4 regions of the Phyllobacterium sp. K27 genome follow, and region 4 is predicted to be linked to each of the others. Evidence: riboswitches for the same ligand, from Rfam matches in the RefSeq annotation. Region 4 holds a riboswitch; each other region holds the start of a gene.
The links. A riboswitch is a leader RNA that binds a small molecule or an ion and turns the genes downstream of it on or off. The one in region 4 is predicted to bind cobalamin.
Positions count from the first base shown of each region.

Region 1: linked by a shared signal. The riboswitch ahead of ACYJL1_RS06650 (aromatic ring-hydroxylating oxygenase subunit alpha) and the one ahead of bluB (5,6-dimethylbenzimidazole synthase) in region 4 are both predicted to bind cobalamin.
Region 2: linked by a shared signal. The riboswitch ahead of ACYJL1_RS08690 (CbtB domain-containing protein) and the one ahead of bluB (5,6-dimethylbenzimidazole synthase) in region 4 are both predicted to bind cobalamin.
Region 3: linked by a shared signal. The riboswitch ahead of ACYJL1_RS03990 (hypothetical protein) and the one ahead of bluB (5,6-dimethylbenzimidazole synthase) in region 4 are both predicted to bind cobalamin.

Region 1 is NZ_CM139240.1:1,374,100-1,376,299, reverse strand. Features, by position in the region: gene ACYJL1_RS06650 (aromatic ring-hydroxylating oxygenase subunit alpha) at 1-832, opposite strand, end outside; cobalamin riboswitch at 944-1,141, opposite strand; gene ACYJL1_RS06645 (L-fuconate dehydratase) at 1,335-2,200, opposite strand, start outside.
Region 2 is NZ_CM139240.1:1,794,674-1,796,873, forward strand. Features, by position in the region: gene ACYJL1_RS08685 (cobyric acid synthase) at 1-1,021, shown strand, start outside; cobalamin riboswitch at 1,082-1,315, shown strand; gene ACYJL1_RS08690 (CbtB domain-containing protein) at 1,365-1,544, shown strand; gene ACYJL1_RS08695 (CbtA family protein) at 1,669-2,200, shown strand, end outside.
Region 3 is NZ_CM139240.1:816,155-818,354, forward strand. Features, by position in the region: gene ACYJL1_RS03985 (glutamine synthetase beta-grasp domain-containing protein) at 1-747, shown strand, start outside; cobalamin riboswitch at 895-1,117, shown strand; gene ACYJL1_RS03990 (hypothetical protein) at 1,221-1,484, shown strand; gene cobF (precorrin-6A synthase (deacetylating)) at 1,493-2,200, shown strand, end outside.
Region 4 is NZ_CM139240.1:1,620,235-1,622,434, reverse strand. Features, by position in the region: gene ACYJL1_RS07850 (ArsR/SmtB family transcription factor) at 1-49, opposite strand, end outside; gene ACYJL1_RS07845 (DUF2293 domain-containing protein) at 177-494, shown strand; gene bluB (5,6-dimethylbenzimidazole synthase) at 427-1,170, opposite strand; cobalamin riboswitch at 1,217-1,409, opposite strand; gene ACYJL1_RS07835 (MOSC domain-containing protein) at 1,437-2,045, opposite strand; gene ettA (energy-dependent translational throttle protein EttA) at 2,143-2,200, opposite strand, start outside.

The DNA of each region.
Region 1 (2,200 bases), 250 kb from region 4:
CGCGCTTGCCCGAAAGGGTGTAGCTTTCAGATTCGTGGAGCAGCGGCACGCGTGTCGCACGGTACTGGCCATTTTCATCGATACGGAACACGCTTGGAAGACCCGCCGCTTCGCACTTGTCCCAATGCGCAACAATCTCCGGGTCATCCTTCGAGCCTTGTATGCCGGCTACGCTTGGTGCTTCCGGAAATGTCTTGCAGAGTTCCGGGTGATTGGCGGCACAGTGGTAACATTCGCGGTTGTTTTCCCAGACCAGCTTCCAATTGCCCTTTTCAACAATCGAACTTTGGAAAGCGACTTTGGTTTCGCCAAGACGGTGCGGTGCAAGATAAGGGTCGATCAAAGCGCGCGTCGCAGCAAAATCGGGCGCGATTGGCGCAAGGCAAATGAAAATATATCCGCCAATGCTTTCGCAATGCACTGTCTTCAGGCTGTGCTGGCTGGCGTCGAAATCATCGCCCATCTGGCGCGCGAATAAAAGCCTGCCGTCCAGCTCATAAGTCCACTGGTGATAGGGGCAAACGAGCTTCGCCGAGGTGCCCCGTTCAGAAGCGCAAACACGCGAACCGCGGTGGCGGCAGGAATTGTGAAAGGCACGGACTTTCTTTTCGCGATCCCGTACGATAACCACTGGGTAGTCGCCGATCTGCACCGTGAAATAATTACCCGGCCGCGCCACTTCGCAATCGTGACCGATGAACAGCCAGTCGCGATAGAAGATATTTTCCATATCCAACCGGAAATACTCCGGATCATTGTAAAAGGCCTGCTCGAGGCCATAGCCCGGTTTCCGGTGTTTCAGGTTCCGGAGCAGTTCACTATGTGCGTCCATGTCGTGTCCTCGCCATCTCATTTGCGAAAGAACTGACTGGTGGTGACGGAGAAGACCGTCCGTATGGTTGCCCATACAAAACAATGCTCCTTGATCGCCCACCGCGATCAGTCGATGTTATCGCTTGCGGCTGGTTTCCGGGCTCTGGAGTTGCCTTGCAGGCTTCACGGCGCCTTCCCGGAACAATGCTCCAGTGGCTATTTTGCCGCGTTTCACTCCACTACCGTTGCGGGGGCAGCGCCGGGATTAAACCGGCTTCCCAATTCTCCACCTTCCCTAGAAAGCGGCACCTCAAGTAGCCTGATAAAAGCACTCGGATGATAAAAAGAATAGGTGCGGAAACGACATCGCATTTACACAAGACGACACGGCTGAAAAAATAGAAAATGTCTTTATCTGACACGTCCGAATGGAGCTTGCTTTTGACAGACAGCCCTCTCCTACATCAGAAATGAACCACCGCCTGAAATGGCGATGATTCATTTTCTGAATTGAGGGATACTTAAAGACTATGATGCAGATATTGCTTGATTGATTCCGGCCTCATCTCAATTGAAAAACCCGGCAGTGAGGGCGGCATATAGGCCGCATTCTGGATGTTGCAGGGATCTATGAAATGCTCATGCAGATGGTCGACATATTCAATAACCCTGCCCTCTTTGGTGCCGGAAACGGCAATATAGTCGATCATCGATAGATGCTGCACATATTCGCATAGACCCACGCCGCCCGCATGCGGCCAGACGGGCAGCTCGTACTTTGCCGCAATGAGCAGGACTGCCAGGACTTCGTTCAACCCGCCCATGCGGCAACTGTCGATCTGCACAACGTCAATTGCGCCTTCAGCGATGAACTGCTTGAACATGATGCGGTTCTGGCACATCTCGCCCGTTGCAACCTTGACCGGATGGATCGCCTGACGAATTTTGCGATGCCCCGCAACATCGTCCGGGCTCGTTGGCTCTTCAATGAAGAATGGTTTGACGAAGGCCAGTTTGTTTACCCAGTCAATTGCTTCATTGACTTCCCACACCTGATTGGCGTCGATCATAAGAATGCGATCCGGACCAATCACTTCGCGCGCAATCGTGAGGCGTCGGATATCGTCTTCGAGATCGCGGCCGACCTTCATCTTGATATGGTTGAAGCCTGCATCCACCGCTTCCTGACAAAGACGCCGCAGCTTTTCATCGGAATAGCCGAGCCAGCCTGCGGAAGTCGTATAGCAGGGGTACCCCTCAGCTTTCAGCGTCTCGACACGCTCTTTCTTGCCCACTTCTGCCTTGCGCAGAATTTCAAGCGCCTCGTCACGCGTCAATACGTCCGTAAGATAGCGGAAGTCGACGATGTTGACGATTTCTTCCGGCG
Region 2 (2,200 bases), 170 kb from region 4:
CATCGCCAATATGGGCTTTGCCATCAAAGCCAACGTGCCGGTTGTGCTTGTGGGCGATATTGATCGGGGCGGGGTGATCGCATCGATTGTGGGAACGCATGCAATTCTTTCACCGGAAGATCGCAATATGATCGCCGGTTATCTTATCAACAAGTTTCGAGGCGACATTTCGCTTTTCGATGATGGTTTGAAATCCATTACGCAATTTACGGGCTGGCCGTCCTTCGGGGTTGTTCCATGGTTGAAAGATGCTTCCCGTCTGCCAGCCGAAGATTCGGTCGTACTGGAACGCCTCGTCAAAGGCGGTGAGCGCGCATTAAAGATTGCCGTTCCCGTGCTTGATCGCATTGCTAACTTTGACGATCTTGATCCACTTATAGCCGAACCACAGGTTGAGGTGGTCATGGTTCGAAGTGGTGAGCGGCTACCCGCAGATGCCGGTTTGGTCATTATTCCGGGTTCCAAATCGACGATTGGCGACCTTCAGCAGTTCCGTGAAAATGGTTGGGACCAGGATCTCGACCTGCACAGGCGCAGAGGTGGTCATATTATTGGCATTTGCGGCGGCTTCCAGATGCTTGGTAAAACGGTATCGGACCCTCAAGGGATTGAAGGAAGTACCACCGAAATCAAAGGACTTGGTTATCTCGATATCGATACCGTTATGGAGCCGGAAAAGACCGTACGCAATGTCCAGGCCCATTCATTGCAGTTTGATTTGCCCTTGAAAGGCTATGAAATTCATCTCGGTCGAACGACTGGCCCCGATTGCATCCGTCCAGCCGTGAATATTGATGGCGTGGCGGACGGCGCAATATCCGCGGATGGCAAAGTGTTCGGCACCTATATGCATGGTCTTTTCAGTGCAGATGCATTTCGGGCGGCATTCTTAAAGTCTATGGGGATATCCGCTGGCACTCTAGATTATCATGCTGGGGTGGATTCTGCACTCGACTCTATTGCTGCACAATTGGAGTCCGTTCTGGATATTGAAGCACTGTTTGCTCTTAAACCCGCCTGATGACGTTAGCAGCGGTGAAGGTGTCGCAGATTCGTTTGACTTTTAGACAGCTTGGTGAATAACGTTCGAAAGATGATTGGTTCCCGCATTGGCCAAAGGCCAAGGGATCAAAAGGGAATGCGACGGTCGTACCCATTAGGGCGATCCCACCGCAGCCGACCCCGCGACTGTAGAGCGGTTAGGTTAGATGCCATGCTGAATGCGAAAGCGGACAGCAGTCACTGGGAAACCGGGAAGGCGGCATTTATCTTGCGACCCGCGAGCCAGGAGACCTGCCAGTCATAGGGTAATAGTGCCCAAAACCGAGGGGGATTGTCCCTTCTGGCCCTGCACGGAGGTTGTTATGGCGGCTGTTCGTACTTCGAATACAATTTCTCTCCCGCTCGCATCGCGTCTGACCACAGCGGTTGTATCTTTGCTGCTTGGTGTGTTCATTATTTATGGCGTCGGTCTTTCACATTCTGAAACGCTGCATGATACAGCGCACGACTCCCGCCATTCATATGGATTTCCTTGCCATTAAGTCTTTGATAGCTGAAACACTGATTCAGCCGTCGACTCTTAAGCATTGAAACAATGATGGTTTGTTTGGTCCGGGACCTTTTCAGGTGCCCGGTGCCTCGCTTTTGGAATTGGGAGTAAATTCCATGTTGGTCAAATATCTGCTGGCTACGATCTTAGCCGGACTTTTTGCCGGAATTGTTTTGACGCCGGCCATGTATGTAAAAAATGTACCGCTCATTTTACACGCGGAAGAATATGAAAGTGCGAGTGGTGAAGGTCACTCCCATGATGCCCCGGCGGCTACAACTGACGCCGCGCCTGCCGCGGTCGCTCCGCACGACCATGGGGAAGAGGCCGGACCTGAGCTGCCGTTCGGGCGCTTCGGTAACACGCTGTTGATCAATCTGGTGGCCGGAGCAGGTTTTGCGCTGATCACCGGTGCAGCCGCACTTTTCCTTGGCCGCCGTATTACGTTACAGAACGGAATTTATTGGGGTCTCGCAGGATTCTTCATCTTCAATTTCGCACCGGCATTCAGCCTTGCACCTGAATTGCCCGCCATGCCTGCAGCCGATTTGGCTACACGACAGGCTTGGTGGCTGATAACCGTGGTTCTGACGGCAGGCGGTGTCTATCTGATTGTCCTTCGTGAGCAGATATGGGCGAAAACTCTTG
Region 3 (2,200 bases), 800 kb from region 4:
CTCGATGATGAAGGCGCCTGGTTCGGCTTCGAGCAGGAATATTTCTTCTACAAGAACGGCCGTCCGCTCGGCTTCCCTGAAACTGGTTTTCCTGCTCCGCAGGGCCCATATTATACAGGCGTCGGCTACAGCAATGTTGGCGATATTGCCCGCAAGATCGTCGAAGAACATCTCGATATCTGCCTGAATGCCGGCATCAACCATGAAGGCATCAATGCCGAAGTGGCCAAGGGCCAGTGGGAATTCCAGGTTTTTGGCAAGGGCTCCAAGAAGGCCGCCGATGAAGTCTGGATTGCGCGTTACCTCCTGCAGCGCCTGACAGAAAAATACGGCATCGATATCGAATATCATTGCAAGCCGCTCGGCGATACTGATTGGAACGGTTCGGGCATGCATGCCAACTTCTCCACCACCTATATGCGTGAAGTCGGCGGCAAGGATTACTTCGAAAAGGTCATGGCTGCATTTGAGCAAAATTGCGCTGCTCACATCGCTGTCTATGGACCGGACAACCACATGCGCCTCACCGGCAAGCATGAAACCCAGTCAATCCATCAGTTCAGCTATGGCATTGCTGATCGCGGTGCATCGATCCGTGTTCCGCACAGCTTTGTAAACAATGGCTACCGCGGCTATCTGGAAGATCGTCGTCCGAATTCGCAGGGCGATCCATACCAGATCGCTTCGCAAATCCTGCGGACAATTTCTGAAGTGCCGGAAGATGCGGAAGAAGTTCTGGCCGCTTGATCTGGTTTGAATGATTTGAAATGGCGCAGGCATCAGCTTGCGCCATTTTCTATTTGGCGGTGCAGATCGTGGTCTATCCGATCGGTTGGCCCGTCTATTTCCCCGGTTAATTTTGGTCTGCCTGTTGACCTCGATAGGTGTGCTGCGCTCTTATGAGAACGTTCCGGTTCTCCCGTGCCGCAAGGCCGGGAGCTAAGAGGGAAGCCGGTGAAATGATTTTCACCAATGCCGGCGCTGCCCCCGCAACTGTAAACAGCGAGTTGCTGTCGCCTGAACCTGTTCAGGCAAAAGGTCACTGGGATTTCCCGGGAAGGCCAGACAGCAATACTGACCTGTGAGCCAGGAGACCTGCCGAAACATGATGAACGTCCACGGGCGGGGTGTCCCGGTGTGTCGCTTGCAATGGTTTGCCGCAGGCTGACTATCTGCAATCTTCGCCCTTGCCCCTTGCCCCCTAACAATCGGGGTTAAGCATGTCACTCGGCGCCAACACAAATCAATGCAGCAATCCGCAAGCCGTCAATGCGTCAAGCGCACCGGAAGACGTGTTTCTTGCGTGGTTGCTTTCCCGGCCTCGCGGCGCAGATCTTATCGCCGCTGCGTCGAACGAAATCATCAGGCTTGAAGCCTGTGCCGGCAAACATGCGGGCGCGAAACGTCTCCACGCGCTGTTCTGTGGCTTGATCGAAGAAATGCAGGGATTGCAGCCTTCGCAAGTTTCGCGTGTGTCCCAGTGAAGCGCAAAGTGCTGATCATCGGAATTGGCGCTGGCAATCCTGACTATGTGACCATACAGGCCGTCAATGCGCTCAATCAGGTGGATGTGTTCTTCATTCCCGATAAGGGAGCCGAGAAAGAGCAGCTATCCCGCATTCGCCGGGAAATCTGCGAGCGGTTCATTACCGATCCTGATTATCGGATGGTGGATTTTGAAACACCGATACGTCAGAAACCTTCCTCCACATACCGTGCGAGCGTGACAGATTGGCATGACAAGGTGGAGGCGACCTATGAGCATCTGCTGATGGAGGAGCTTGGCGATGATGAATGCGGTGCTTTCCTCGTCTGGGGCGATCCATCGCTTTATGACAGCACGATCCGCATTCTCGACCGGCTGAACGCCAAGGGAAGCTTTGAGCTGGACTATGATGTCATTCCAGGAATTACCAGCATTCAGGCGCTGACGGCGAGACATAAGATCGTGCTCAATCGCATCGGCGAGTCGATCACGATTACCACCGGGCGCAAGCTTGCGGAGGGTTTTCCGAACAATTCGGAAAGCGTGATCGTGATGCTCGACGGCGAGGGCGCCTTCAAAGCCGTCGAAGAGGATGTCGATATTTATTGGGGTGCCTACATAGGCACTGAGGACGAGATACTCATGTCCGGCAAGCTGCGCGAAGTGGTTGACGATATTGAGCGGCTGCGGAATGTGGCACGCGCGCAAAAAGGC
Region 4 (2,200 bases):
CTTTCAATGTATCAACCATCAGGTCGAGATTAAGATTGTGCCGGTCCATAACCAATCCTCAAAAGATATAAAGATATGTTTATGTCATGACGAGAGCTTTGGCAAGGCTTTTTTGCCATTGACGACAATTTCTGCCGCGTCTGAAATAGGTAGTAGAATCAAATCAGGGGGACATCATGAGCGCAGGAACGAACCGTCAGCGTTCAATCAACAAGGCGTTGACCTTGCTTTTGCCCGCCGTTCCTTACTCAGATTCAGAACCAATACGCGCAGCCGCAGGCGCGCCACACATGAAAACTCTGCCGCCCCCGATTGCCGTATGGTTAGCGGCGGTTGCTCATGTGCGGCATCAACATACGGATTATGATGCGCTTCGTAACGAGGGATACGACAAGGAGTCGGCACGTTTCTTCGTGCTTGAGGCGATCAATCGCAAACTGACGGAATGGCGGGCGACACGTCTTCTGGATCCGGATGAGGAAGATTCGAGCTAAGCCGACCCCAACCTTCTTCAAAAATAAGATCCTGCAGTTGGATTCTTTTACGCCAGCCTTTTTTTTCCAACTCTGGCGCATTGAAAAGCTCGCTGACATAACCCAGGCACAGATAGGCGATGATCTCGACATGATCCGGAATGCCTAATATTTGGCGCATATCGCTGTCGTGATAGATGCTCACCCAGCCGACTCCAATGCCTTCAGCACGGGCAGCAAGCCACAGGTTTTGAACCGCACATACGGTACTGTAAACATCCATCTGCCGGTTGTGGGTACGACCGAGCACGACCTTGCCGCCACGTGTCCGGTCACAGGTGATGCATAAATTAATCGGCGCCCTAAGGATGCCCTCAAGTTTGAGAGAGGCGTAGAGCGCTTGGCGTTCATCCTGAAACAAAGCAGTGGCTTCTTCATTGGCTTTGCTAAAGGCCCGGTGCACTTCCTTCTTGCGGGCCATATCTCGGATAGTGATGAAATTCCAAGGCTGCATAAAGCCGACCGACGGTGCATGATGGGCCGCATCAAGCAGGCGCAACAAAACATCATCAGCTATCGGTTCTGGCAAAAACTGATCGCGGACGTCTCGTCGGTTATAAATGGCTTTGTAAACCGCAGCACGCTCATCGTCAGTAAAATCGGCGGCAGGAACCGGACCATCAAAAATTTCGTGCATTGTTTGCTCCTAACAACGCTTGAGACCTTTACTGCCGTCCGCGCAGCTTGGGCTATAAGGTCCGGCCGGTCTTCTGACTGAGGTTCAACTGAACCGTGCGCCTTCCTGCAACTCTTCAATTACAGTGGCATAATGCGCGGTCATCCCCTTTACAGCGTTGGGCACGTGCCGGATTTTCACCGGCTTCCCGATTCTCCGCAATCGTCTGAATTGCTGGCACCGGACCTGTTTTCCTATTCGCCATGAAAAAACTTCTCGCGCAAGTCTCAGGGCCTGTAAATCCACTGTTCGGGAATACGAATGTCAACTTTTTCACCGACATGTATGATGCCCGGCTTTTCAACCCAGGCGACAAGACCCCGCGAGCGCTTGGACACCCGCACAAAATCCAGTGCGGTGGTGGTCTCGTCAGGTGTACCGGCATTCGCTGCAATTGCGCGACCTGCGATTTTACAGGGCGCATTCTGTCCATCAACTTTCAACGTGACACCACCCTCGAAAAACATGAGCGATCTGGGTGGCAACATTGATAGAGACGGGATACCGGCTATCACCATATTCCCGCCAACCCATTCGGCTTTAAGCTCAGGCAGGCCCATACCCGCTGCAATCTGCTCAAGTTCATCAGTACTCAGAATGGACAGCTGACGTTCATTGCGCATCTCGGTGCCACGCGGATACCAAGGCTCGCGTCCGCCGGAGCGACGTGTCTGACCGGCATGAAAATCACCTACAATACCGTCAAAAGTTAGTTCCAGCGAACTTGTCGAAGTTGTAACAAAATCATGCCCCAGCGCTTCAAAGAGCCCGTTTACACGCCCGCTGATTTTGCGAGACGGAACTATTTGGTCTTGCTTGCCAAACAGATCGGTCATTGTTTTGCTCCAAGAAAAAACACTGGTTAGAATCGGCAGCTGTGGCTGACGATAGCGTCAGCCAAAATAAGGGGAGCCTTTCGACTCCCCCTTGCAATCACCGGGTCAGAGGCTTGTAGCTTGGACGTTTGGGATTGACACTATCGGGGCCGAGA